Regions from separate parts of the Sutcliffiella horikoshii genome, predicted to be linked through region 1. Evidence: riboswitches for the same ligand, from Rfam matches in the RefSeq annotation. Region 1 holds a riboswitch; the other holds the start of a gene.
What was found. A riboswitch is a leader RNA that binds a small molecule or an ion and turns the genes downstream of it on or off. The one in region 1 is predicted to bind lysine.
Positions count from the first base shown of each region.

Region 1 (15,302 bases):
GCGTATAATCCCTTGACTCCAAGAAAACATAACCAGACTGCACGCACAAATGCTGATTACCCAGTTGTTTATACTTTCGGCATTCTATTACAGTCTTCACCTTAGCAAGCTTGTCCTCAAGTTCTGTTGTACTGTGAAACCTTGCATCCACCTTCAGCAACAAGGAAATCCCATCACTATATTGTTCGTGTAAACATACAATTTCATCTTCTGTGAATGTTTGTCCTATGACTTTTCTAAGCTGCGCCTTAATTACTTCTCGACACGATAAATATTTACGCCTGCCTATTTTTGAAATGATATTCTCCAAATCAGGAAAATAAAAGGAAATCACCGCTACCTGAAAGCCCTTTTTCAAGGTATGTGTCACTCTTTGTTCAATCGGGTTCCTCAAAATATAAATCGGCGGATAATAACGCAGATATTTGGACGGAAGCATTATTTTTACTAGATGTGAGCCATTCTTCTTATAGTATCTCTTTATGCGATTCCAGCTTCGCCCCATGAAGTGGCTCCCTTCTCTCTAGACAAAAATCAGCAAGTTGTATTTCTTTTATTTTATCATAAAAATTAAGAAAATTGTCCCATTTCTTGCACGGCGTAGATATAATGGAAAATATCCAATAACAAGAATGAGGTTGTATTTGTTATACTAGAAAAAGATGCAAGAAGGAGGTTTCAATATGGGAGAAAAATTCTTTTTATATGATGATTCAGTCGATACCAAAACCCGTTTTGTTAGCTTTATGGGGGAAAACAGCCGCTTTGATTTGGCAATAGTCAAATCTGATCGCTATTATGGAAAAAGTCTTGTCCTTGATATACAAGGCAACCGTTTTGCCATCATCGGAAGTGATGATCTGGACGAGCCAGGCTATCTTGAACATGCATACCAATTATCTGAAGAAGATGCAGCAGAGTTGCGTTCATTTTTGTATGAGGTAGTATAAACACTTGAAATTCATAATAATCCTCTTTTGTCTCGGTAAAACTAACCTTACTCTATGACAAAGGGGATTTTTTCATGTTTATTGACGAAAAGGATAAAGAGGAAGAGCATTATACTGACTTCTCCAACGTGGAAACACAGCAGAATTATTTGATACCTGAAACATTACCCGAAGGTCCTTACGGCTCTCCACGTGGCAAAGACACTCCTGTGGAAAACAAAAGTAGTCCATGGCGTGAAGGTCAGCGTTATTATAGTGCCTTTAATTATGAAAATAAAAACCTTCATCAGGACATCCCAAGACAGCATCCTGGTGCCCATCCGACCCATGATGACAAGAATATGAACGAAGAGCCTCCATACGGGAATCCAAAAGACTAATTATTAAAACCCCATCATCGTTGATGGGGTCTTTTTAGGCAATGAATCACTTCGCCTCAGCAGCAGCCTTTTTTACTTTCTTCAATACAAAGTAAGCACAGCCGAAATTACAGTATTCCAGTATGTAGTCTGGCAAGGTGCTTATCTTCGTGTCGTGGGTGGATTTATGGTTTTGGTCTTCAAAAAATCCCCGTAAACGCAACTGGTTATAACCCCAGTCACCAACAATGTAGTCGTATTTGTTTAGAACATCAATATATCTTGCGCGAAAGGTTTCTTCGTTGAAGCCGTTTCGATTCTCTTCCAACAGTTCGTAGCAATGGTTTCCTATACAAATCATTTTCCGCTCCTCCATTTCTGCTCTTATTTACATTATAGACCATTCTCCACTAATTTCTAAGTCAAAATTTTTCTCAACGGGCAATCCTATGTGTAAGGAGGTGTTTCCATTGAGGAAAACAATAAAAATTCTTGCAGCATGTAGCTTAGTTACTGCTATCACTTCAGCCTGTTCTTTTGACCCTACGCCAGAAGAACGACAAGCCAGAAGCGCTATATACGGGCGTGACGGGCAGCCAATGAATACAAATACAGGACACCGTTACGATATGTATGATGTAAGGGACAGCAATAAACATGACCAAACTCATTTCGGGTACGTTCGCGACCAAGCAGAACCTGTGAGAAATTCCCAGCGCTACAACGAAAATATAGCTGCTGTGGATTATGGTGAGATTGCCAATATCATCAATAAAATGGTGGTTCAATTACCTGCAATAGAAGATTCCGCTACATTGGTGACGGATGAAGAAGTACTTATTGCATATGAAACAAACAGTGAAGACCGCGAGCTTACAGCCGACCAGGTAAGTAAAACGGGATTGTCCATCGTTCCGCGTTACTACCATGTTTACATTTCTGATAATCCAGAAATGATCCATGATATCGAACGCTTTCGTTCCCTTGGTGTGACAAGTCCTAGAGTGGATGAAATATTAGAAACCACTATAAAAGAAATGCTCAAATCACCCCAAGGCAAACAGCTGAACACTGGCGAAAACGGCAACGGCGAAGCAGACGGTGAAATGAACGAAGAAACAGACAAAAGCGAGTTCCGTAAACAAATGAAAAACGATTAACAAAAAAGGTACAGCCACGTAAATGTGAGGCTGTACCTTTTTTAAATATAGGCTCTGATTAAACACCGCTGTTAATTTCCGCAAAAAGACTTCGCTTTCCGCGGGGCGACCTTGAGCCTCCTCACAACGCTTCAGGGGTCTCAACATTGTCGCTTCTCCCCCGCAGGAGTCTACGCCTTTTGCTCCAATCAACAGCTACAGAATTGTCATTATCTTAAAATGCTGACTAATTATGCCTGTGCTTGTCTTGCTTTAGATGCTTCGTTTACCTGCTCATCGGCATGATAAGAAGAACGAACAAGCGGACCAGCTTCACAATGACTGAACCCTTTTGTCATCGCAATTTCCTTCAACTCTGCAAACTCATCCGGGTGATAATACTTCTGCACCTTAATGTGTTTCTTAGAAGGCTGCAGATATTGACCGATCGCCATAATGTCCACATTGTTGGCACGAAGATCATCCATTGTTTCAATAATCTCTTCTTTCGTTTCTCCAAGTCCAATCATGATGCTTGATTTTGTCGGGATGTCAGGTTGTAATTCTTTTGCACGACGCAATAGTTCTAGAGAACGGTCATAGGTTGCTCTCGCACGAACTCGAGGTGTTAAAGAACGAACTGTTTCAATGTTATGGTTTAGAATATCAGGTCTCGCCGCCATTAACATTTCAATGTTTTCATAAACCCCACCCATATCAGATGGTAACACTTCAATAGTCGTAAAAGGGTTTTCACGGCGAACCGCTCTAATCGTTTCAGCAAAAATGGCAGCACCGCCATCTTTTAAATCATCACGGGCAACCGCTGTGATAACAGCATGCTTTAAGTTCATCAGTCTAACGGACTCTGCTACGCGTTCCGGTTCTTGTGTATCAAGTTCTGTTGGCAAACCTGTCTTGACCGCACAGAAACGGCATGCGCGCGTACAGATGGCACCAAGAATCATGAAAGTAGCTGTACGTCTTACTGCCCAGCATTCGTGAATGTTCGGACACTTTGCCTCTTCACATACTGTGTTAAGGTTGTGCTCTCTCATCAGTTTCTTAAGTCCTGTATAATTTTCATTCGTATTCAGCTTGATTTTCAGCCAATCTGGTTTACGTATGTACTCCTCTTTTTTAGCCATATGATCAACTCCAACTTGTCTTATTTTCAAGATGACTTCATCAATATTTTATCTGTATATTTTCACTATTCTAACTTATCTCATAGGGAAAATGACATATTCACACCTGTCACTTTATCAAACATCTGGTAAAGAAACAAGTCCAAAACCTTCCACGGACATACTCCTAACAATCTTCCATGAATTAGTATTTATGAAATGAGGAAAACTTACCAAACTAACAGTAGGAAAAGAAAGAAAAGGAAGGAGTGAGGACTTGATACGGCTACTTTTTTGCGTAATTATTCTTTTTAGCATGATTCCTGCAGATGCTTTTGCTGCCGAAACAAACTTAACAGACGAACAAATATATGCTAAAAGGCAGGAACTATATAATCGAATGCAATCTGTCACCCAGATACCATGGTACTATTTTGCAGCTGTTGATCAATATGAAAGAAATGTCCGCAGAGTAAGACGAGATATTCCAAAAGCCAAAGGAGTTATCGGCATTTACTACAAACCTGAGGTATGGGCAGGTCCTTTAAATCCCAATTCACAAGACAGCAACCCTATGAGCATTCAGTTTTTTGGCGGAATGGGGATGGATGGGAATGGAGATGGAGTCGCTGATTCCACAAATGATGAAGATGTATTGTTTACATTTGCGAATTATTTGCAGTCTTATGGTACTGACAAAGAAAACGTCAAAATTGCTTTATGGGAATATTATCAGCGGGATAAAACGGTCGGGCTTATCATGAACCATATGAAGCTATACAGTACGTATAAAACGCTCAAGCTTGATTCACATGCTTTCCCTCTCCCAATCCGCTCCAATTTCAGTTACCGCAATACGTGGGGAGATGCACGGGGCTGGGGTGGTCGAAGAATGCATGAAGGTACAGATATTTTTGCAAGCTATGGTGTCCCCGTCCGTTCCACTTGTTATGGAGTGATTGAAATTAAAGGCTGGAACAAGTTCGGCGGGTGGCGACTTGGAATCCGTGATATTAATAATACCTATCATTATTTTGCTCATTTAAATGGCTTTGCCAAGGACCTTGAAGTAGGACAAGTCGTAGAGCCGGGGCAAATTATCGGTTCTGTGGGAAGCTCTGGGTATGGACCACCTGGAACAGCAGGGAAGTTCCCTCCGCATCTCCACTATGGCATGTACAAAGACAACGGCTACTCCGAATGGTCCTTTGACCCGTTCCCACACCTAAAATCCTGGGAACGTGGGGATAGAAGAAAGCGTTAAGATTTTTACGAAAAAAACATAGTAAGTGGTTAAACGCAGCTGTTCCTTTCCGCAAATGGCTTCGCTTTCCGCGGGACGATGTTTGAGCCTCCTCACTTCGTTGCGGGGTCTCAATCAACCGTTACCCCCCCGCAGGAGTCTTCGCCATTTGCTCCAATCCACAGCTAGAAATTACGAAGACGAAAAGGTAATGCTTTATCAGTTAACCCGGTTAGGTGCCTCTTCATAATCGCTTAGTTGAATGAAGTCACCTTGTTGATTGGAGTGGAAGGCGCGCAGACGCCCGCGGAAGGAAGGGACAGGTGAGACCCCGGAGGCGCAAGCCGAGGAGGCTCACGGACCGCCCGCAGGCAAGCGAAGCGCCTGGAACGGAAATCAACCGGACTATATGCTTTCTTATGCTAAAAAAAGCTGCTGACCGAGTTTACATTCGATCAACAGCTTTTAATTTTTATGCTTCCTTACTCTTCTTCATAGCCCACAGGATACTACCAGCAAGGCCACCCCAAATGATGACAATTCCGACAACCATCATGATAATCGCGCTTGTTTCCATTATTTATTGACCTCCTTAGACGAGGAAACCGGAAGTTCCAACGTGTCTTTTTTCCATTTAATAAGGGAGAAGGCAAAACCTACAAGCAATGCAAGCACCGCGACAACTACACCATACTGAATTGTGAAGATACGAGTATATCCGTCAGCCGCTCCGTAAACTTCCGCAATATTTGTACGGATCAAGTCAAACATCATATATCCAAGTACAATCGGAGTGATTACTCCCAAGGATAACTTCCACCATGAGCCTAAGAAACCAGTTAATTTAACATCTGAAATCGCATTGGCATGACTCTGTAATGGTTTCAATTGTCTTGCGAACCAGACAACCACGATTACTTGCACAAGACCTGCAAGCGCCACACCGAATTGGTTGATGAAGTAATCAGCCACATCAAGGAAGTTCAAACCGCCTTTTGTAGCAAATAAGATAGAAATCAAAGCCGATAAACCACCACCGAAGGCAACTGCTTTTGTACGGGATACTTTGAATTTATCCTGCACCCCTGCAACAAATGTCTCTACAATAGAGATTAATGAAGATAGTCCAGCCAATACTAGTGATCCAAAGAACAAGAACCCAAACAGTTCTTTAAAGGCCGGGAATTCATTAATGATTTGCGGGAATACAACGAACGCTAATCCGACACCGCCCGCTACCACTTCATCTACGCCAACACCTTGTTGAACTGCCATAAATCCTAGGATACTGAATACACCGATACCTGCTAATAATTCAAATCCGGAGTTACTGAAACCGGTAATAAATGCGTTATTGGTAATATCAGATTTTTTCGGTAGATAACTGGAATACGTAATCATGATGGCAAATGCAATGGATAAACTGAAGAAAATCTGTCCATATGCCGCAACCCAAACCTTACCGTCAGCAATAGTGCTCCAATCAGGTTTGAAGAAAGCGTTTAGTCCTGTTCCAGCCCCTTCTAGTGTAAGAGCGCGAACAACGATAATTAAGAACAATACAACAAGTGCAGGGATGAAAATCTTATTTGCTACCTCTACACCCTTCTTAACGCCTTTAAATAGTACTCCAAGTGTTACTGCCCAAACGATTACTAATGGCAGAAGAACAGAAGGAACAAGTCCCCCAATCTCACCTGGTGCAGCTACCTGAAGGTATTCTCCAATCAGGAATCCGCCTGTGTCGTCTCCCCACTTCAGATTCAGGGAGAACACGGAGTAAGACATGGCCCAAGCGATGATGACGGCATAATAAGTAGAAATTACGAATGCAATACCAACTTGCCACCAGCCAAGCCATTCATACTTTTTGTTCATTCTTGCATAAGAAAGTGGTGCAGATCCGCGGTACTTATGACCCATAGTGAATTCAAGGATCAATAGTGGAATACCTGCTGTCAGAAGAGCGAATAAATATGGTACAAAGAATGCTCCTCCTCCATTTTCATAAGCAGTTGCTGGAAAACGCCATATGTTTCCTAACCCGATGGCCGATCCAACCGCTGCTAAAATAAATCCTGCTCTTGTCCCCCATTGCGGTCGATTTTCCATTCTCTTTCTCCCCCTACTTAGACTCTTTTTTTACCAAAAAATAGATGAAAGAGTCCAAATGTTTTATTTTTTCTGATTATTTAATATAATTTATACATAGTATAACTAGACTTTATGACTATGTCAAAACAAACTTTTACACTATATTAATCGACATCATGTGACAATTCTCAACACCGTATTTTTATTCTATTAATATTTCTCAAAAGGCTAAATGCACTGATGCACAAGAGTTATATTATGAATATTTATTCATTTTATTTTTCAAAAGAAAAACACCTCTCTTTTTACCACTTAGTTAAAAGTAGATAAAAAGGAGGTGTTTATTACTTTATTTGAAAAGTATTATGAAATTATTCTGCTGTTTTCAACGTTTTAAAACTAAAACCGATAATAACAAATGCCACTAATACTACTAGCAGTCCAAGTAATGTGCTTCCAGTTAAACCTAGAACAATATATCCTGCAATTGCGACACCTGCACTAATTAGCGCGTAAGGCAGCTGAGTCAGTACATGGTCAATATGGTTACATCCTGCACCAGTGGAGGAAAGGATGGTTGTATCGGAAATTGGTGAACAATGATCTCCGAATACTGCCCCAGCCAATACAGAAGCAAGTACAGGTAATAAAATCGATACATCTGTTGCCACAGCTATTTGACCTGCAATAGGAAGTAACAGCGTGAAAGTACCCCATGAAGTTCCTGTTGCTAATGCTGTAAAACCGGCAATGACAAAAATGATTGCTGGCAAGAAAGCAATATTAATATTAGAGTTTTCCACTTGTTCGGCAATGTATGTTCCAGTTCCTAAGCCATCAATCAATCCAGCAATGGTCCAAGCAAATAATAGAATATAGATGGCAGGAAGCATGGATTTCGTTCCTTCTGCAATCCCGCGACCCACTACACTGTTTGATACTCCACCTTTGGAAATCTGGCTGAAAAGTAAGATGAAAGAAACTACTAAAGCAAACAATCCACCATAGAATAATGCTGCAGATGGATCTGTATTTTCAAAAATACCTAGGACCGTGATATCTCCTTCAATTGCGGAAGCACCCGTCCAAAGCATCGCTCCAATAACCCCAACGAAAAGTGCTACAATCGGCCATATAAGATTGCCAATCGTACCTTTTGTGCTAGTAGGAAGTTCGTCTGAAAGCTCTCCAGGCACTTCTTTTTCAGAATCGTATAATTCACCAGTCTCCATAGCACGTTGCTCGTGCTTTCTCATCGGCCCAATATTGAAGTTAAAATAACTTACCAAGAACACCATGATCAATGCAGAAAAAACGTATAAGTTCATCGGAATGATTTGCATAAAAGCACTGATTGCTGTTAAGTCACTAATATTCTGTCTTACGATTACATCTGTTCCAATAATACCGATAATAACTGCACCCCAACTTGATACAGGTGAGATGACACAAATCGGTGCAGACGTGGAATCAATCAAGTACGCTAATTTTGCGCGTGATACTTTGTAGCGATCCGTTACCGGTCTACTAATCTGACCTACTGCCAATGCGTTGAAATAGTCATCAATAAAAATAACGATACCTAAAATAGCAGTTAAAACCTTTGATCCTCTTCTTGTCTTGATTTTTGTCTGTGCCCAGTCAGCAAAAGCCCTGCTGCCACCAGTGATAGAAATGAATGCAGTAATAATTCCCAAGATGATTAAGAAAACAAGGATATAAATATTCCATAAGTTCAACTCTTTATCGTCTACGGAATAAAAAAGACCTAATACCATATCCCAGATCAGCACCACCATTGTAACCGGATTAAAATCGGCTAACATTAAAGCTGCTGCCAGAATACCTACTCCAAGTGAAAGCAAAACTCTTCTGGTCAAAATAACCATCAAGATCGCAAGCACTGGAGGAATTAACGAATAAATTGTTCCTTCCATAACAAAAAACCCCCATTAAGCTGTAATATGTTTGACTGGTTACAAACGGGTTTACAACAATGGAAGGCACTGAAAGAAAACAAAATAAAAAGTAATGATAGAAAATAACTATCATTACCTATGTAATGTGTTATCCTCCATCCGATCAGTAGCCCTCCATTATAAAAACCGTCCGTACCGGTCATAATGGCAGTGTTATCCTTATTCAAGATAACCCCAGCAACATGAGTTCGACCGCTCATATTGCTTCGGCACAGCATCCTTTCTTTCTACCATCTTAGGTGTCAACCTCCAGTAGTTTTACTCTTATGCTATGCAGCCTCTACCTCATCGTATGATAAGGGAAGTATATTATTTTATGATTTTACTATAACATATATCCTGATATAGGACAAAGGAAATATATTTCTTTTTTCTCTACTCTTTCCTTTTAGCTGACTGCTGCTATTTTTTTAAGAGAATCACAGTCAACAATCGCTAAACTCAGATGGTCTTTTAAGTTAATATCGTAAGGCGTTTCCAAATCTTCGCCTTCTTCTTCGACCACCCTTATGACTGGGCGTTCAGTCAGGTCTTTATTTTGGCCGACAACAAGCCCTTTTCTTCCATCATTCAATGTGACCATTAAACCGTATGGATAAATGGCTACCGATTTGCGGAACGCTTCAATAATTTCTGGTTCATACAAAGAACCAGATCCTGCATACAAAATTTCAAGTCCTTCATGTGGAAGCATGGCACTCCGGTAAATCCGATGAGAGGTAACAGCATCAAAAACGTCTGCTACCGCAAGAATTTTACCAAACAGATGTATATCATCCGACTTAATGCCGCGAGGATAGCCGCTGCCATTAAGACGCTCATGATGTTGGAAAGCACAATGTGCAACCATTAACGGAATCGTCTGCATGTTGCGAAGGATATCGTACCCATAGGTCGCATGTCGCTTCATTTCAGCAAACTCATCACTTGTAAGTTTTCCCGGCTTAAAGAGAATCTCATTGGGAATCAACATTTTGCCGATATCATGAAGAATTCCACCAAGCCCTAATGTTTCTAATTCTTTTTGGGACAACCCTAATTTCAATCCTATGGAGAGGGAATAAAGCGTCACATTTAACGAATGGGTAAACACGTAATTGTCGTGTACATACACATCGGTCAAAAGTGCAGAAACTTCTTCATTGGATTTCATATCTGTCAGCAGATTTTGAATAAGTGATTTGATGCTTTTGGAAGACTTGTCCATGACAAACCACTTACTTAACTCTTTTTCATGTTCCACGGATTTAAAGGTATCAGTGATTGTCTTTACTGCTTCCTTACGGGTTTTGTCCGAAATAATAGTCGGCACTTCCATCCCGCTTGTCCGTGCATCTTCTATATATACATACGTTACATTCAATTGTTGCAAACGTGTAATCATGCGTGAAGTAACAGAGATCCCTTCACTCAACAGCACTCTACCAGAATCATTGTAGATCGACCTGGCCAACACCATTCCCGGTTTCATTGATTTTGTAGGTAATAGTCTCATAACTTCTCCTATCTTCACATTTCGACAAAATCTATATATTTCCTATTATAGTAAAAATTCCGGGATAAAGCTTGATAAAATAGAAAAAAGTTTTGAAAAGTTTATTGCCAACATAAAAATACCACCGTTTGAGCACGATGGTATTATATATTTGGGGCTAAAGGCTGCAAGTAACAACTAGCACCTCTCACCCTTTATAGCATTTTTAACAAAGCCTCTTTCCCAGGCATTCCAACAGTAATTCCGACATTCTCCGCCTCATACGTAATGGATTCCAAAGGGGCCTCTATTAATTGCTCGATGGTACGCACTCCAACTGCCCGCCCTGCAATGATTTTCCGGTCTTTCAGCTTGGCATTCAGTAAGCCGACATCCAGCGCACCGCACATGATATACCCTTTATCACTAGTCACCGCCAAGAAATTAGTTTTTGGCAATCGTACCGTAATCGCAGTAAACGTATGGCCTTCGATTGTAATTGGTGTCATTTCAATCATAGATAATTGTCACGCTCCCTTCCCATATCAATTTATGGTGTGTGAATGGAAAGGGTGTGAAAAATAGGTCAATTATCAGAAAATGAATGTGCTAACACATCACGAAGCAGTTCTGGCAGGTAAAACTTCTTTTCTTTTGCACGAATGATGCTTGGATACATTCTTCCAAAAGTAAACATATCAATGGTCCCAACTGTTACATCATCTTTTGACGACAATCGTTTATCACCAATATAAATATCTGTCACTTGAACGCTTCCATCTTTTATCGCCTCTGTGTCGAACCTGACTCCGCTGAATGCCATGCGCCCCATTACCTCACCACGGAACCCAAGACCTTTCACTCTCAAGTTTTCCATATCAGGGTGCAAAGCCTGCTGGACCACTTCCCTTAACTCCTCGCCAGTCAGGGTCACCCTGCATGGATTAATAGGATGGGGACAAATACGGTGGAGCATTCCAAGTGTTACCTCTCCTGCATCAAGTCCATCAAGCAACACACCGGCATTGACCATTCCGATATCTGCCTGACACCATTCTCTTAATTTATCTGCAAGGAAATTAGGGAAAAAAGAAGGCGCGAACCACTCTACCGGTAACGTTTCTTTGATACTTCCTACTTTTTTATTCAAATGCTTCTCCGCTACTTGTTCCATGTCTTTTATCCGCTCTGTTAATTGCTGATCTGGTTTATAGAGTTCCAACTTATGAAGTTTTGCAGTAGATTGAGTGAGTGATTTTACCTCTTCATCATATACAAGATCTACTTGGCCGATATATTGTCCATACTTCCCCGCTCCACAAATTAATGTATTTCCGATCCTTCTTCCTTCAGGCAAAACATGGTGGGTATGTCCGCCAAGGATAACGTCTATATCCGGAAACCTCCTTGCCATCTCCTCATCATCAGAAATGCCCAGATGGGAAAGGACCACAATAACGTCTGCCTCTTCTTTTAAAACAGGCAGGTATTTTTCCAAAATAATATAAGGATCTTCTATTTTCCAGCCGAGAAGAGCATAAAAATGCTGATAGAAAACAGTCACTCCGATAAATGCAACTTTAACATTTCCCATATTTTTCACATCATAAGGTTTTACCCAATCCGGATAATCGCCATTCTCTTCGAAAAGATTGGCAGCTAAAACGGGAAATTCCGCCTCTTTATAGAGCTGAGATAACCCCTGATAGTCCAATGTTATTCCTTCATTATTTCCGAAAGTGGCATAATCATAGCGCAGCATATTTAGTAGGCTAGTGTTTGCCTTTCCGCCCGTAGCTTCGGTAATAGGATGAAAACGGTCCATATTATCACCAATGTCAACTAGGGCCGATGGCAGTGTCGAAGCCTGATCCTTTAAAAAAGTCGCAAGTTTGGGATAGGCATCAAAGTGACTATGAATATCGTTTGTATGTAAAATTCTAATTTGTTGCACACTGTCTCTCTCCTCTAAAATAAATCTAGTTGCCTTGGGGCCAATCCCGTATATTCGACACCCAACAGGTCAATCATCTTCTTGGCATTTCCAGCTGCATGGCCGCCAGAATTATTGTTAAATAACATATACATGTTACGAGTTAAAGGCGTTAATTTTTCTAGGTTTTCCTTCCACTCTAATAACTCCTCATGGTTATAGTCATACAGATACCGGACCTCTCTCCAGTCCTTCCCTGATGCAGGCTTTGTCCAACCATAGGTGTTCCGACCGTGAAGCCGCACTAAAGTATTGTCAGGATCGGTTGGGTGCAGGATGGTAGGAATGGATCCCGTTCCCGCTTGCGGTTCATCACAGATGCTGTGGATCCACCCTTGCTCTTCCATAAAGGTGAGAGTTCTGTCATGATAGGCAGACTGGAACCATGTCTGGTTTCGGAACTCGAGGGCTACTTTTATGTCCCCCATCTGCTCCTTGCACCATCTCAAATAATCCACATTCTCTTTCTTGCATTCAAACCATGGTGGAAACTGAAAAAGAACCATTGCCATTTTACCAGCCTTTTCGTAAGGCTCAATAGATTGCTTAAAAGCAGTGAACATCAATTCTTTAGAGTCAAAAGGAATTTCACCACGCTGATGACCTGTCATTCCTTGATATGCCTTTACGATGAACTGAAAATTTTCGGGTGTATCCGTTACCCATTTTTCCACGTTCTGTTTCGGTTGGATGGCATAAAAGGACGCATCCACCTCTACTGTAGGAAAGTGCGCACCATATTCCAACAGCTTGTCTCTAGGTGCAATACCTGCAGTATATAACGAATCATGATCTCCCCAGCCTGTCACACCAACATAAATCATCCGCTTCACCTCATTTTTTACATTTTATCATAACTGGAGGTAATTTCTCATGTTTATAGTGCAGAATATGGGAGTAATTGGTATGATTAATGTATCATTGATACTTTCGGAGGCGCTATGAAAAACAAGATTGTTGTTTTTGACTTACTTTTCTATTTGGCTTTACCTTATCTGATCTGGAAATTTGGACAGGAACCGCTTGGAGACTACTATGCGATATTGCTTTCCACTGCGCCGGGCTTTGTCTACACAATCGTTCGTTTCGCTGTTGAGAGGCAGTTTAATGTGACAGGGATGTTTATTATGGTTTCTTTGTTTGTGAGCACGCTCGTTGATATCCTCTCAGGTGATGCCTTTACCATGCTTCAAAACTCGGTATATGTGTCTGCAGGATTTGGCCTATTGATTCTCGGCACCATCCTTATTAAAAAACCTTTAGCACTTTATTTTGGAGCTGATATTGCCTATTTACAGGGTCATAAGCGAGAAGAAAGCTTAAAGCTTTATCGACACAAAACCATTCTGCCTACCTTTTATTTTATTACTGCTGTATTTGCACTAAGAGGTCTTGTGGGTGCAGGATTAAAGTATTATCTTATCGGTGTTTATGGGGTGGACGGGTATGATAGAATACTATTCTTTATGAAGGTAAATGGCTGGATATTTGGTGCATTAATTGCTGCAGGATTCATATATTCGAGTTTGAAAATAAATGATTATTTGGAAAAAACGAAAGTCGTGGATACCAACAATAACGATTTAGTAGAGTAAATTACTCCCTATGGGAAAAATAAATGCCTGCAAGGGAAGTATGGATTTGCAGGCATTTATATATATCTTAGGAACCCTCGTCGGCTGGCATTCTTAAATTCCCTTCGTTTTGGATATTAATTTTGATATCTTGTGTAAATACGAGCTTTGGATAATATTTTGAACGCCAGTTTTTTAATTTCTCTCTAGATAACTCTTTTCGAAAATACTGTCCAATTCCGAGGATATCAGCTTCACTTAATTGAATTTTTGAAAACATCTTATCGTACCTTTCCAGAAGCAATGCTGTCAACGCCTTTCTTATTTCCTCTCTCGAAGCATCTTCCTTAGTTTCTAAAACCATCACATTCAACCGTAATTCGGAATGAAAGTATGGCCTTCCATTTACTATCTTACTATCGTGATTCATTCTGTTTCCTAAAATCATGACACTTCCTTCATTCATCACTTCAATTTTTCCTTGATTGCTTTCATCATTAAAGGCATTGTAAAGCAACGTTTCGTCGGAGTCTATCATATCAACCATTTTCCCGTTTTTGATGACTGCCCCTCCGACAAATTCACATAGAGATTCTTCCCCTTTGCTTATCATGGCAATGGAAACGTCTTTCGTATAGGAATGAATGCTATGATAGACATGCCATACCCTTGTAATCGGAATTTGCGGATTCCAGCCTGCGTTTTTTTCAAAGAAATCCAACAACACCGTTTCTTCAGAATGCTCCTGGTTTTCCAGTGCGGTAAATAAATCCTCTATATCATTCTGGCTAATGACCATTAACGCTTTGGAAGGAACATCCCTTGACCTCATGAAACCAGATATTAAATCCTTCATTCCTTCCTCAGCCAAACTTCTGTCGACAATGATGACTTTGGCATGTAAAAGATCTACGTTGCTCTCCAAATTTGCGCTCATCTTATCAATAATTTGGTTAATCGTGCTACCCGTCTCTCTCACGATAGTTGTTCGTACTTGTCCCCTTGCTGCCTGAGGTACTTGCAAGAATAGCTTATATTCTTCTTGGTTCTTAGTAATCCCAAGAACCACTGGCATCGTTCTATGATTAATATCTTTATTATCCCAACATCCTGCTAGGATTAGAACAAACACAAACATTATACAAAGTCCAAGCTTTTTAAGCACCATGCTTCTTTCCTCCCTTTGAGAGCATCCCCATGCACAATAATGATAATGGTACGGTAATCAGGACGTAAAATCGAAAAAAGGTATTCCAGCTAAAGAGTTCTTCTACATCACTCCAGTTAGGAATCAAGAGACAAATTAGAAAGATGCTCAAAGTAAAAACAAGAGCCAAATAAGATGGTTTTACAATGGGAATAAACGAGTG
Region 1 covers NZ_CP082918.1:3,549,502-3,564,803, forward strand. The annotation lists gene K7887_RS18245 (EAL domain-containing protein) at 1-505, opposite strand, end outside; gene K7887_RS18250 (DUF3055 domain-containing protein) at 684-950, shown strand; gene K7887_RS18255 (cytosolic protein) at 1,025-1,330, shown strand; gene K7887_RS18260 (YutD family protein) at 1,377-1,670, opposite strand; gene K7887_RS18265 (YhcN/YlaJ family sporulation lipoprotein) at 1,780-2,469, shown strand; gene lipA (lipoyl synthase) at 2,700-3,596, opposite strand; gene K7887_RS18275 (M23 family metallopeptidase) at 3,892-4,839, shown strand; gene K7887_RS18280 (methionine/alanine import family NSS transporter small subunit) at 5,291-5,395, opposite strand; gene K7887_RS18285 (sodium-dependent transporter) at 5,395-6,930, opposite strand; gene K7887_RS18290 (Na+/H+ antiporter NhaC family protein) at 7,284-8,849, opposite strand; lysine riboswitch at 8,991-9,182, opposite strand; gene K7887_RS18295 (HD-GYP domain-containing protein) at 9,280-10,386, opposite strand; gene K7887_RS18300 (YunC family protein) at 10,581-10,883, opposite strand; gene K7887_RS18305 (bifunctional metallophosphatase/5'-nucleotidase) at 10,952-12,319, opposite strand; gene K7887_RS18310 (DUF72 domain-containing protein) at 12,334-13,182, opposite strand; gene K7887_RS18315 (VC0807 family protein) at 13,300-13,953, shown strand; gene K7887_RS18320 (Ger(x)C family spore germination protein) at 14,021-15,100, opposite strand; gene K7887_RS18325 (GerAB/ArcD/ProY family transporter) at 15,090-15,302, opposite strand, start outside.

Region 2 (15,302 bases), 450 kb from region 1:
GAACTCGGACTTGCTGTTTACGTTAGGGCAAGCTTCCAGGCAAACACCACATGTCATACATTTGGAAAGCTCATACGCCCATTGTCGTTTTTTCTCAGGCATACGTGGACCAGGTCCAAGATCGTATGTGCCATCGATTGGAATCCATGCTTTTACCTTTTTCAAGGAATCGAACATGCGGCTTCTATCGACTTGAAGGTCACGAACGACAGGGAATGTGCTCATTGGTTCAAGAACGATCGGTTGCTCCAATTGGTCGACAAGCGCCGTACAGGATTGACGCGGCTTGCCATTGATGACCATTGAACATGCACCACACACTTCCTCCAAACAGTTCATATCCCAGTTTACAGGAGTTGTCTCTTTTCCATCTTTATTGACAGGGTTACGACGAACTTCCATTAGTGCAGAGATTACGTTCATGTTCGGGCGGTATGCCAATTCAAAAGTTTCATAGTAAGGGGTTCCCTCGGGACCATCTTGACGCTTCACTTTAAACGTTACAGTTTTAGTTTGTTCAGCCATCATTCTTTACCCCCTTTTTTCTTAGAGTAGTCACGCTTACGCGGCGGAATCAAGCTTACGTCTACATCTTCGTAATGGAACTCTGGTGCAGATTTAGGGCCTGTGAATTTCGCCATTGTAGTTTTTAGGAATTCCTCGTCATTACGCTCTGGGAAGTCCGGTTTATAGTGCGCTCCACGGCTCTCATTACGGTTGTATGCACCGATTGTGATAACACGGGCTAACTGAAGCATATGTTGCAGCTGACGCGTGAACGCCGCACCTTGGTTGCTCCATTTTGCCGTATCGTGGATGTTGATATTATCATAACGCTCAAGAAGCTCTTGGATTTTCTCATCCGTTTGCTTCAGCTTGTCGTTGTAACGAACAACTGTTACGTTGTCTGTCATCCACTCTCCAAGCTCTTTATGAAGCACATAGGCATTCTCTGTACCGTTCATTGTCATGATCTTGTTCCACTTTGCTTCTTCTTCTTTTACATAGCGATCGAAAAGAGACGTTCCAAGAGAATCTGTGGATTTTTCTAATCCATTCATGTATTCTACCGCTTTTGGACCAGCTACCATACCACCGTAGATTGCAGATAGTAAGGAGTTCGCTCCAAGTCGGTTTGCACCATGCTGGGAATAATCACACTCACCTGCAGCAAATAGTCCAGGGATGTTTGTCATTTGGTCATAATCGACCCAGATTCCGCCCATGGAATAGTGAACAGCAGGGAAGATTTTCATTGGTACTTTACGCGGATCATCACCCATGAATTTTTCATAGATTTCAATGATACCACCAAGTTTGACATCCAATTCTTTCGGATCTTTATGAGAAAGATCCAGGTATACCATGTTTTCACCGTTGACACCAAGCTTCTGGTTAACACACACATCAAAGATTTCACGTGTTGCGATGTCACGTGGTACAAGGTTACCGTAAGCTGGGTATTTTTCCTCAAGGAAGTACCAAGGCTTACCGTCTTTATATGTCCAAACACGTCCGCCCTCTCCACGAGCTGACTCACTCATTAGACGAAGCTTGTCATCTCCAGGAATTGCTGTCGGGTGAATCTGAATGAACTCACCGTTCGCATAATAAGCACCTTGCTGATACACGATCGATGCTGCAGAACCTGTGTTGATAACAGAGTTTGTTGATTTTCCGAAGATGATACCAGGTCCACCAGTTGCCATGATTACAGCATCTGCAGGGAATGATACGATCTCCATGCTTGTAAGGTTTTGTGCGACAACTCCGCGGCAAACGCCATCTTCATCGATAACAGAACCTAAGAATTCCCAGCCTTCATATTTTGTTACAAGACCGGATACTTCGTGACGGCGAACTTGCTCGTCTAGTGCGTATAACAACTGCTGACCTGTTGTTGCTCCAGCAAATGCTGTACGGTGATGCTGTGTTCCACCAAAGCGACGGAAGTCTAGTAATCCCTCAGGAGTACGGTTGAACATAACTCCCATACGGTCCAATAGATGGATGATTCCTGGTGCCGCTTCACACATAGCTTTTACAGGAGGCTGATTCGCTAGGAAATCTCCCCCGTATACGGAATCGTCAAAGTGTTCCCATGGAGAATCCCCTTCTCCTTTAGTGTTTACTGCCCCGTTAATTCCACCCTGGGCACAAACTGAGTGAGAACGTTTAACTGGTACTAATGAAAATAGATCAACTGGTACACCGGCTTCAGCGACTTTGATGGTTGCCATCAATCCCGCAAGTCCACCGCCGACCACGATAACTTTTTTACTCATATGTAACTCACTCCTTAATAGTTGCTGTTTAGACGAATGCTAGAATTGCACGTACCCCTACGAAAGATAATGCAAAGAAAATCCCGATTGTTACGTAGGTTGCAATAAGTTGAGAACGAGGAGTTACTGTAATTCCCCAGCTTACACAGAAAGACCAAAGTCCATTTGCAAAGTGGAAGATTGTTGCAATTACCCCAACAATGTAGAACCAGAACATGAACGGACTGGACAGGATGTCTGCCATCATGTTGTAGTTAACGTCCGCACCTAGTGCAGCTGCGATTCTCGTTTCCCATACATGCCATACGATAAAAATTAATGTAACGATTCCTGTAAAGCGTTGAAGCATAAACATCCAGTTACGAACAAATCCATACTTGCTTACATTGTTTTTTGCTGTAAAAGCAATATATAAGCCATAGATAGCGTGGAATAGGATTGGAAGAAAGATTACAAAAATTTCTAGTGCATAACGGAACGGCAAGCTTTCCATAAAATGTGCCGCTTTGTTGAATGATTCTGGCCCTTTTGTCGCAAAGTGGTTGATAACCAAATGCTGAACCAAGAAAAGACCAACAGGAATGACTCCTAGTAACGAGTGGAGCCTACGAAGTAAAAATTCACGTTCAGTTGCCATCACTTAACCCCCTTTTTCAAGTAAGAAAATAGATTAGATGTTTTGTAAGTTCTGCTTTTCACTATCTATTATAGTAAAAAATCATTGAACTCTCCATCTCGTTTTTTAAACTTTCAATATAATGAAAGCCTTTACAGATTTATCGACAAATATGTGACATATTTATTTTACTCCCCTATATGTGTAGCGTCAAGAAAACGCGACCAAAAATTGCACTTTTAAAAATACTTTTACCATCGGATAATTATCAGAAAAATATAAAAATATATTAATAGAATAAAATACTCCATACGTTTCATTTATTAACCCGGTTGGATGGTATATAATGAACATAGAGAAAGAGGGGAACTAAATGACTGAATCGAACAACCAACAACAAGTGATGGACACACAAATTCAAGTCCCTATCTTCGGGTACGAACTGATCCGCGATATGCTTTTACCTGACCTATTGGGGAAAGATCATACCCAGGTCATCTATTGGGCAGGAAAGCAGCTCGCACGCAAGTTTACCATTGATACTCAAGAGGGAATCGGCGAGTTTTTTAAAGAAGCAGGCTGGGGAGAACTTGAATTATTGGAACAGAACAAGCATGAAGTTAAGTACGTGATCCGCGGGGAAATGGTGACGCGCCGCCTTGACTTGAATAAAGACGCGACATTCCAACTTGAAGCAGGATTTCTTGCTGAACAGACTCAACGTCTTAAAGGCAAAACTGCGGAAGCGATTGAGGAACAGAAAAAGAAAAAAGAGATACTGATAACAGTGCAGTGGGATAAATAATGATGTTGCTGCCTCAAGGGTGGTTGGCCTGAACTTAATCGGTGGGTTCACACTGCCTTACGGGTGGCAATTTGATAGAACATGTCGTTCCTTGTCGAACGGCATGTATTTTTTATTTACGGACAGTATTTGGGCGAGTTTGGCTCGTATTTGCATGAGTTTGGCTCGTATTTCTTTTTTATGGACAGTATTTTGCTCCGTTTGGCTCGTATTTTTATTTTACGGACCGTAATTAACCCGCCGCACTCCCTATTTCCATAAAAAAGCACCCTCTCCACCAGGAAAAGGGCACTCCACAATCAAAAACTACTATTCTTTTAGCTTAAAACTCTCTCAACAGACTCTTCTCCGAGCTTGAATGCCACATGAAGTGCCTCCACTGCACGAACCATCTCTGCTACATCAACCACAGTAGAAACTTTGATTTCTGATGTGCTGACCATTTTGACATGGATGCCTTCAGTGGCAAGGACCTGGAACATTTCCGCCGCAACCCCTGGATTTGAAACCATACCGGATCCAACGATGGAAACCTTCGCTAAACCGCTCTCCTGCTCGATTCCCGTGAATCCTAAACGGCCTTGATGCTGCTCTAACACTTCAATCGTTTCTTTTACGTCTACTGTTTTAACAGAGAACGAAATGTTTGTTGTATCTTTATCCATGCTCGTTTGAATGATGATATCCACATTCAAACTGTGCTGAGCTAATGTCGTGAAGATGGTGGATAAGGTATGTAGTTCATTTGGCAAGCCACATACGGTAATGCGGGTGATTTGGTCTTCGAATGCTATTCCTCTGACAACTAGATTTTTTTCCATGGATACTTCCTCCTCAATAATCGTTCCTTCTTCCTCTTCCATACTGGATCGCACAACCAGCTGTACGCCATAATTTTTTGCAAATTCAACCGCACGTGGGTGAAGCACACCTGCCCCTAAGTTTGCCAGTTCCAGCATTTCATCGTACGCAATTGCAGCAAGCTTTCTTGCACCTTTTACATAACGAGGGTCTGTCGTGAATACTCCCGTCACATCTGTATAAATATCACACTTCTCCGCTTGTAAAGCAGCCGCTAATGCAACCGCAGTTGTATCGGAACCGCCTCTGCCCAGTGTGGTAATCTCGTTATTAGCAGTAATTCCTTGGAAGCCCGCAACAATGACAATCTTACCTGCATCCAAATAACTTTTTAATAGATCTGTCTCAATATGCGTAATTCTAGCGTTTCCGTGTACAGGCTCTGTTCGAATTCCTGCCTGCCAGCCTGTCAATGATACTGCTTCATGGCCTCTAACTTGCAATGCCATTGCCAATAAGGAGATGGTAATTTGTTCACCTGTTGTCAAAAGCATATCCATGTCGCGCTTGCTTGGATGGGGGTTGATTGCATTTGCTAAAGTTAACAGTTCGTCTGTTGTTTTGCCCATTGCCGATACGACGACAACCACTTTGTTTCCGTTTTCCACTTCATTGATGACTCGACTTGCAACGTGCTGAATTCGTTCAACCGAGCCCACTGATGTTCCTCCGAATTTCTGTACAACAATCGTTGACATGTGCACCATTCCCTTTTCATTGATTAGTCTCATCATAATGTTAGATAGTTCTCAGTACGCATTTAGCCATGGCAGCTTTTTTTGGATATAAAAAAACAGCAATGAGCTAATGTCTCATTGCTGTGATTGGTAAAATAAAGAATCCGTTCACGCGGTGAGATAGCTCTCCAGGCAGCACAAAGACAACCTGACAGTCCTACATTTCTTAAACGCAGAACCAGTAAAAAAAAGAAAAAGAGACTTTTTTTTACTTCGGCGATCCTCCCCTTTCCGTAATCATCTCGGAAGCTCTTTCTTCTCCGATTACATACTTTTGAAGTTCGCACCTCTATCATCACTTCATCGATTTGAAGTGGCACATTATGAAATTAATAGTGATTATATCAGACAATAAGATTCCTTACAACACCTATTCACGAAGTTTTTTAAAAATTTCTTCAGCTATCGGCTTCGGTATTTTGGCAACTTGTATTTCTTCGACAGTAGCTTCTTTCATCTTTGCAACAGAACCGAAGTGTTTCATAAGGGCCTTTTTCCTGGTTGCCCCAACCCCTGTGATTTCATCAAGTATGGATTGGAACACGCTTTTGCTTCTAATTTGACGATGGAAAGTAATCGCAAATCTGTGGACTTCATCTTGAATTCGTTGCAGAAGATAGAACTCTTGACTCGTTCTCTCAAGCGGAACGATCATGGCATCTTCGCCGGCAAGAAGGTTACTCGTTCTATGTTTATCATCTTTGGCAAGGCCGACAATCGGAACAAATAAATCCAATTCATTTTCAAGGACGTCCCTTACAGCACTCATATGGCCTTTGGCACCATCGATCACGATCAGGTCCGGGAGCGGTAATGATTCTTTCAAAACACGTGTGTACCTTCTTCTGACTACTTCCCTCATGGATTCATAGTCATCAGGTCCTTGGACGCTTTTGGTTTTATATTTACGGTATTCTCGTTTCTCGGGTTTTCCATCGATGAATACAACCATGGCAGAAACAGGATCCGTTCCTTGGATATTCGAGTTATCAAATGCTTCTATGCGGTGTGGAGTCATGATGCCCAGTATTTCCCCAAGGTTCTCCACAGCTTTTATCGTTCGGCTTTCATCACGTTCAATCAAGGAGAACTTTTCACCGAGGGCAACTTTTGCATTTTTGTTTGCCAGATCAACAAGCTGCTTTTTTTTCCCACGTTGCGGCTGTAGCACATTGGTTTGTAATAGTTCTTGTGCTAGCGGCAGGTCAATTTGACTAGGAAGCATCACTTCTTTTGGGACAAAATGATTTTGCTTGGAATAGAACTGCCCAAGGAATGTCAGGAAATCCTCTCCCGGTTCATTGTAAATCGGGAATAGTGATACATCTCGTTCAATCAATTTCCCCTGACGGATGAAAAAGACCTGCACACACATCCAGCCCTTGTCAAAAGCAAATCCGAAAACATCCCTGTCGACAAAGTCGTTCATCTCCATTTTCTGCTTTTCCATTGTCGCTTCAATGTTGATGATTTGGTCCCGGAATTCCTGTGCACGTTCAAATTCCAGGTTCTCTGAGGCTTTCATCATTTTATCCGTTAGCTCGTTTTTGACTTCTTTATAACCTCCGTTAAGAAACCGGACAATTCCATCAACCATTTGTTTGTTCGTTTCCTCAGATACATGTTCCACACATGGAGCAAGGCATTGACCCATGTGATAGTAAAGGCAAACCCTGTCTGGCAGCGTCATGCATTTTCTAAGTGGGTAGATACGATCGAGCAGCTTTTTCGTTTCATTTGCCGCTTGAACATTTGGGTATGGTCCAAAGTATTTCCCTTTATCCTTTTGCACTTTACGAGTGATTAATAAACGCGGGTGCTTTTCCGCTGTAATTTTTATAAAAGGATAACGTTTGTCATCTTTCAGCATGACATTATATTTAGGGTTGTGTTTTTTTATAAGATTCAGTTCCAGTATTAACGCTTCGATATTGGAGGAAGTCACGATATATTCAAAGTCCACAATTTCATTTACAAGTCGGAGCGTTTTCCCGTCATGACTCCCTGTAAAATAAGAGCGGACACGATTTTTGAGCACCTTCGCCTTTCCGACATAGATGATGGTTCCTTGACGATCCTTCATCAGGTAACATCCCGGTTGGTCAGGCAGTATGGCAAGTTTTTCTTTTAATGATTCATTCAACGTTTTCTCCTCCCAACCAAAGATTTTTTCATATGTAACTATTATACCTTGTTTCGTACGTATGTTCCATTTGGAAGTATTAGGTTAGTCGGAGAGGATGATGGGACAGGGGCGGGGACTCTGGCGATGACGATTTTATTGATATATCCCGATATTTCTTGATAAAACCCTAAGTTTTCTTGATATAATTCATTTTTTCTTGATATAATCGCAAATTTATTGATATATCCTAAATTTTCTCGATATATCCCAAATTTTTCTCGATATCCGCCGACTCGGCATCCTGATTCTGTCACTTTACACGCAAAAAGCCCGGTCACAGGACCGGGCTTTCTCCAAAACGCATTAAGCGTGCTTGTTTAATAGTTCAGCCAAAGCTTCTTTCGGTTGGAAACCTACTGCTTTGTCTACTACTTCACCATTTTTGATAACAAGTAAAGTTGGGATGCTCATAACGCCGAACTTGCCAGCAGTTTCTTGGTTCTCATCCACATCAACTTTAACGATTTTCACTTTGTCGCCCATGTCTTGATCTAGTTCTTCAAGAACTGGAGCGATCATTTTACAAGGTCCGCACCATGGCGCCCAGAAATCTGCAAGAACTAGGCCTTCGCCAGTTTCTTGTGTGAAGTTTTGGTCAGTTGCATTTGTAATTGCCATAATAAATTCCTCCTAAGCCTTTTATCTCACAGTTAACAATATATGCTGTTAATGTGTTCTCTGACAGATGGAAAATCTTTCAGAGTTTTACTATAGCTAAAGTATAGCATTTAGCGCATAGTGTTGCTAATTATTTGCTTCGTTATAGGTTTACCCGTTTTCGATCATTTTATTTCATACTAAGATTCCCCGACACGCCGCTGGTGATTTCCGCACTGGGCTTAGCTTTCCTAGGGGCGCTGCTGGAGCCTCCTCGCTTCGCTGCGGGGTCTCAACATTGTCGCTACTCCCCCGCTGGAGTCTTCGCCTTTTGCTCCAATCACCAGCTAGGTTATCTCTAATCCATCACACCAAAACAGCCAAGCACCCAAAAGTGCCTGGCTGTTTAATGATTCAAACTTAGTTTGTTACCAATAGCTTTTTGAATTCAGCTGTTAACATTGGTACTACTTCGAACAGGTCACCTACGATACCGTAGTCAGCTACTTTGAAAATGTTTGCTTCTGGGTCTTTGTTGATTGCGACGATTACTTTGGAGTTGGACATACCAGCAAGATGCTGAATAGCTCCGGAAATACCGCATGCAATGTAAAGGTCAGGTGTTACTACCTTACCTGTTTGACCGATTTGTAAGGAGTAATCGCAATAGTCTGCGTCACACGCTCCACGGGATGCACCAACTGCAGCTCCAAGTACGTCTGCCAATTCTTTTAATGGCTCGAAACCATCTTCAGATTTTACTCCACGGCCTCCAGCTACTACTACTTTCGCCTCGGAAAGGTCTACACCTTCCGTTGCTTTGCGAACAACTTCTTTAATGATTGTGCGAAGATCTTTTACATCCACATCTAGGGAAGATACGTCACCTGAACGAGACTCATCTTTTTCAAGAGATGCGATGTTGTTTGGACGTACCGTTGCAAAAATGACGCCGTCTGTTACGATTTTCTTTTCAAATGCTTTACCAGAGTAGATTGGTCTTGTGAATACAAGGTTTCCGCCAACCTCTTCCACTTCAGTCGCATCAGAAATTAAGCCAGAGTTCAATTTGGATGCCAATTTAGGAGATAAGTCTTTTCCTAAAGCTGTATGTCCAAAGATGATTCCTTCTGGGTTTTCGGATTCAATTACCGCCATCAATGCTTGAGAGTAGCCATCAGATGTGTACGCTTTCAAGTTTGCGTGTTCAATTGTGACAACGCGGTCTGCACCGTAAGCGATGAGTTCTTGAGCAAGTGAACCTACGCCTTCCCCAACTAGTACAGAAACTACTTCTCCACCTTCTGCTACTGTTTTTCCTGCTGCAATTGCTTCAAATGATACATTACGCAATGCGGAATCACGCACTTCTGCTAATGTTAATACTTTTCTTGCCATGTTTGTCTCCTCCTGTCCATGTATCTATCTAAAGTACTTGTTTAACGACGCTTTTGATTTCCGCAGCTGGCTTCGCTTTCCGCGGGGCACTTGCTGAGCCTCCTCGGCAAGCCTGCGGGGTCTCACCTAAGCGCTACCTCCCGCCGGAGTCTACGCCATCTGCTCCAATCAAACGCTAAATGTTTATATGACGTATTAGATTACTTTCGCTTCGTTTCTTAATGCGGAAACTAGTTCTTTTACTTGAGCATCTAATTCTCCCTGAAGCACGCGACCTGCTTCTTTTTTCGGTGGAAGGTAGATTTCCAACGTTTTTGTCTTTGCTTCTACATCGTCCTCATCAAGGTCTAGATCGTCTAGTTCTAGCTCTTCAAGAGGCTTTTTCTTTGCCTTCATGATCCCTGGAAGAGATGGATAGCGCGGGTCGTTTAAACCTTGTTGCGCTGTTACAAGCAACGGAAGGGAAGTTTCAAGAACTTCGGAATCGCCTTCCACATCACGAACGATCGTAGCTTTTCCGCCCTCAATTTCTAGCTTCGTGATAGTTGTCACGTAAGGAATATCCAATAATTCCGCTACACGAGGTCCCACTTGACCAGAACCGCCGTCAATTGCTACGTTACCGCCGATAATTAAATCTGCATCCTTATCTTTTAAGAATTCAGCCAGGATTTTCGCCGTAGTAAATTGGTCTCCATTTTCTACATCATCTTCCGTGTTGATCAGGACAGCTTTGTCCGCACCCATTGCAAGTGCCGTACGAAGTTCTTTTTCTGCTTCTTCAGACCCTACTGTCACGACTGTTACTTCTCCGCCATGCGTGTCTCTGACTTGAATTGCTTCCTCTACCGCATACTCGTCGTATGGGTTAATAATGAATTCTGCACCATCTTCATTTATGCTGCCATTTGAAACCGTTAGTCTTTCCTCCGTATCAAATGTTCTTTTTAATAAAACAAAAATATTCATCACAGTACCTCCTGTTTAAACATTATTTTTATTAGTAATATTCAGATTTTATATTATAAAAAAAATTACTTCCCTTTAAATTCGGGAGCTCTTTTTTCCATAAACGCTGTAATACCTTCCTTGCCATCTTCTGATGTGAAGACTTTACCAAATAATTGTGCCTCTCTGTCTACCCCTTGATAAAATTCTTCATGTTTTGCGTATCGGGACAATTCAATAACAGAAGCAACCGATATAGGTCCTTTTTGTGCTATCTTTTTCGCCATCTTCAAAGCTTCATCCATTAAAACTTCTTCATCGACGGCCTTATTGGCAAGTCCCCATTGAACTGCTTCTTCCCCAGTCAATGTGTCGCTTGTGAACAGCATTTCAAATGCCTTTGCGGAACCAACCAGTTTAGGTAAACGCTGTGTTCCGGCAAATCCGGGGATCAAGCCCAATTGCAACTCCGGCAGACCAAGTTTGGCTGTTTTTGTTACCAAGCGGATATGACAACCCATTGCAAGCTCAAGGCCACCGCCTAGGGCTGCACCGTGGATGGCTGCGATGATCGGTTTTGGGAAGTTCTCCATTCTTTCAAAAAGATCCTGACCAAATTTTGCAAGCTCAGCAAATTCTTCCCCAGTTTCCACCGTGGTGAATTCTTTGATATCGGCACCAGCTGAGAAGAATCTACCTTCTCCGTGAAGCAGGACAACTCTTACCTCTTCTTGGTTTTCCAGGTCATCCATCAATAATGAAAGCTCTTTCAAAACTGCGGATGACAAAGCATTCGCCGGGGCTTTGTTGATGGTGATGAGAGCAATTCGATCTTCTACTTTCATTTGTAAGAATTCCATTATTAACCCTCCTTATGTAAAACGGAGAGCTACTTAAGGGGTAGCTCCAAACCCTTTGATTAATAATTCATGTACTCTTGGTGCGATGGATGTCAGGTCGTATTTTTGATCATTCATGACCCAAGTGGTGATTGTTTCATCAATCGTCCCGAAAACCATTTGCCTTGCAAGACGGACATCTAAGTCGGAACGAAGCTCACCGTTCTGGGTACCAGCCAGTAAAATTTCATCCACAACATGTAGATACCCTTTTAGCACCTCGTTAATCTTCAATCGAAGCTCTAAATTGGATTGTCTTAATTCCAACTGCGTTACAATTGCAAGATGGTGATCTTCAGCCAGCATAGAAAAGTGTTTTTCTATCAACGTTAATAATTTCTCTGTTGATGTCGATTTTCCTGCAATTTCTTGACGAATCTTTTCGACGAAGAGTCCCATTTTTTCTTGAAACAGTGAAATAAGGATGTCTTCTTTATTTTTAAAATAAAGATAGATGGTCCCGTCTGCTACTCCAGCTTGTTTTGCAATCTTGGAAACTTGTGCTTGGTGGTAGCCGTTTTCCGCAATGACAATGACTGCGGCATCTATTATTTGTTTATATTTAGGCTTTTGTTGTTTCAAGCTTTTCGCTCCTTTTTGAAAATGAATGAATAATCATTCATATTTTCATGATACTGTACCATGAATGAACTGTCAATCATTATCTTATCATAATTTTAATGCTCGTTACTATACAAAAAAGAGAGAGAGGCTACTTTCATCTCCCTCTCTTTACCTATTACTTTGCGATTTTTTGCTTTTCTTCTTCCACCAATGCTCTTCTGAGGATTTTTCCAACAGCGGTTTTTGGCAGTTCATCTCTGAATTCATAGTATCTTGGCACTTTGTAGGCAGCAAGATGTTTACGCGTATATTGGTCCAATTCTTCTTCTGTCAGCTTGGATCCAGACTTTTTCACGATATAGGCTTTAACGGTTTCACCGCGATAGGCATCTGGAATTCCTGCGACTACTACTTCCTGAATTTCTTCATGTTCATAGAGTACTTCTTCGATTTCTCGAGGGTAGATATTGAACCCGCCGGCAATAATCATATCTTTTTTACGATCCACCACATAGAAATAACCGCGCTCATCCATATAACCTAAATCTCCGGTTAGAAGCCAGCCATCTTTTAAGACAGCTTCGGTCTCTTCTTTTCGGTTCCAGTACCCTTTCATGATTTGTGGGCCTCTTACAGCAATTTCTCCTATTTCACCGGTCGGAGCCAGTTCTCCATTTTCCATGGAAAGAATGACGGATTCAGTATTTGGCCAAGGTATCCCGATACTTCCTGATACCCTTTCATCCCAAAGGAAATTGGCATGTGTCACAGGAGAGGCTTCTGAGAGTCCATAGCCTTCCACCAGTTTTCCTCCTGTTACACGTTCAAACTGCTCTTGCACCTCAACAGGAAGTGCAGCGGATCCACTGATACAAGAATCTATGGAAGATAAATCATACTTTTTAATATCAGGATGATTTAAAAGGGCAATATAGATGGTCGGTGCCCCAGGAAATAAGGTTGGCTTTTCCTTTTGAATGGCTTTCAAAGTGGTTTCAGGGTCGAACTTTGGTAAAAGGACCATTTCAAATGCCTGCATGATAGAAAGGTTCATCACCGCTGTCATGCCGTACACATGGAAGAACGGCAGAATACCAATCACCTTTTCTTGCGCACGTTTGCATCGATACATCCATTTCACGCTCATCATTGTGTTAGAAACAAGATTCATATGTGTCAACATAACGCCTTTCGGAAATCCGGTGGTACCGCCTGTATATTGCAACAACGCAAGGTCTTCCTTCGGATCAATAGGTACATCAATGGTTTGTGCGTCTGATTGTTTAATAATTTCGGTAAACAAGTGATTTTGTCCACTATGCTCCACCTTCACCACAATTCCGTACTGTTTTTTCTGAACAAAAGGATAAAGCATATTTTTAGGGAACGGGAGATAGTCCTTTATTCCCGTTACGATGACATGCTTCAACTTTGTTAACGCTTTCACTTTTGATACTCTGGGATATAAAATATCTAACGTGATAATGACCTCGGAGCCGGAGTCATTGACCTGGTATTCGAGTTCACGTTCCATGTATAGTGGATTTGTCTGCACCACAATGCCCCCGGCAAATAAGACGCCATAATAGCTGATGACAGCTTGAGGACAGTTTGGGAGCATGATTGACACTCTGTCGCCTTTTTCAATTCCAAGTCCTTTTAAGTAGTTTGCCAGTTTTAAAGATTGATCATACACTTCTTCAAATGTTAACTTTTTGCCGAGGAAGCTGATAGCCGTTTTTGTTGGATATTCTTCCGCCGCTTGTTTCAAATAAGACTGCAGTGTTCGCTCTTCGAAGTTGATCTCATGAGGTATTTCTTCTGGATAAAGTGATAGCCACGGCTTATTCACTACTTGCTCCATTCTATTCCCTCCTCTTTATCGGCCTGTACTACTACAAAAGGCCCATATCTGTTTGTTATAGTATATCAGCAATTCCTTAAAAATTATAACATTTTTTTGATTTTTGCAAAAAATGATGAAAGATGGCATTACTTACCCAGGAACTTTCAGCTTTATGTTCTTTTTTATTCTTTTCTTTTCATAAAATAGATTCGTCAATTTTGGCGCTAAAATAAAAATCAAAATCCCCAGTATCGCTGAGGCCAGGATAAACACACTGCTAAAAACCTTGGTCGCTCCAGTGGCAATAGATGCAATGACAACGGAAAATTCTCCTCTAGGGGTTAAGGAAAATCCAGCTCTCAAAGCAACCCGTTTTGTGAGCCCGTACCATCTTCCACCAAGCATTCCGACGAAAATCTTTCCAAGCAAAGCCCATCCAATCAATGTTAGCAATAATCCTACATACGGCACTCCTTCTCCAAGGTCGATCGTCGTCCCGAAATGCATAAAAAATATAGGCAATAGCAAATCTCTCACCGGCAAGGTAACCTGCTCTATATCTCCTGAGCGCTTCGTTTCGGCAAGCATGATACCTGCCAAGAATGCTCCTAATACTTCTGACAACCCCAATAACAACGCTAGCCCTGCATAACTAAGGGCAATCCCGACTGTTAGAATGATGAAGATATCACTTCCAACCAACCGCTCAAAGAATTTCTCCAAGCGAGTGAAACCGAAACGACCGATGACCATTGCCCCAACAGTAAGCAACAAGATTTTACCCAAAAGCATAATAAAATCAGTCCCTGTTATTCCAGTGTCCGAAGCTAATCCAATTAAGACTGCAACAATGACTGGTGCGACAATATCTTCAAAGATGAGGATCGCGAGGATATATTCTGACTCTGCATTTGCCAACCGTTTCGTACTTTCCAACAGTTTGGCAGAAATTGAGGAGCTTGTAGCATAAAGGACCCCGCCTATTAAAAAGGAGGTCAGTAGATCCAGTCCAAAGAATAGACAAATGACAGTAGATATTCCAAAGTTTAAAGCTACATCCAATAAACCAGGTTTCCAAACCTTGATTGCCATATTCTTTAATTTTTTTAGGGGAAATTCTAAACCTAGTAAAAAAAACAATAAAACAATTCCTATTTCACTAGCAGTATACAATAATTCGTTTTCTGAGATGAATGTTCCGATGCCTAGTCCTAAAAATATATATAGTATGATGCCAGGAATTTTCACTTTTCCTCCGACATACCCCATAACAAATAGAACGAGTAGTATGACTCCTATGCTTAAAAGTATTGGAGTACCTCCATGCATCAGGTAGCAGTCCCTCCCTCGCAAAGCTTGGTGAGCTTTTCAATTTGCGCTTGTTTGCCACAAACCATCAGAACATCCGCTTCATGAAGCTTTACATCGACGTCCGGTACAGCGATGTTATCTTCTCCCTTTACAATACCGATTATGGATGCACCTGTTTTGGTTCTTATTTTCGATTCTCCGATGGATTTTCCAATTAAGGAGGAAGCTTTTTTCACTTCAATCCACTCTA
Region 2 covers NZ_CP082918.1:3,095,555-3,110,856, forward strand. The annotation lists gene sdhB (succinate dehydrogenase iron-sulfur subunit) at 1-528, opposite strand, end outside; gene sdhA (succinate dehydrogenase flavoprotein subunit) at 525-2,285, opposite strand; gene K7887_RS15950 (succinate dehydrogenase cytochrome b558 subunit) at 2,314-2,922, opposite strand; gene K7887_RS15955 (YslB family protein) at 3,275-3,706, shown strand; gene K7887_RS15960 (aspartate kinase) at 4,024-5,265, opposite strand; lysine riboswitch at 5,418-5,604, opposite strand; gene uvrC (excinuclease ABC subunit UvrC) at 5,675-7,447, opposite strand; gene trxA (thioredoxin) at 7,793-8,107, opposite strand; gene K7887_RS15975 (electron transfer flavoprotein subunit alpha/FixB family protein) at 8,507-9,484, opposite strand; gene K7887_RS15980 (electron transfer flavoprotein subunit beta/FixA family protein) at 9,680-10,453, opposite strand; gene K7887_RS15985 (enoyl-CoA hydratase) at 10,519-11,292, opposite strand; gene K7887_RS15990 (fatty acid metabolism transcriptional regulator FadR) at 11,326-11,913, opposite strand; gene K7887_RS15995 (long-chain-fatty-acid--CoA ligase) at 12,071-13,759, opposite strand; gene K7887_RS16000 (cation:proton antiporter) at 13,892-15,070, opposite strand; gene K7887_RS16005 (cation:proton antiporter regulatory subunit) at 15,070-15,302, opposite strand, start outside.
Region 2: it holds a riboswitch for lysine, as region 1 does, so the genes downstream of both, K7887_RS15960 (aspartate kinase) here and K7887_RS18290 (Na+/H+ antiporter NhaC family protein) in region 1, are expected to answer to the same signal.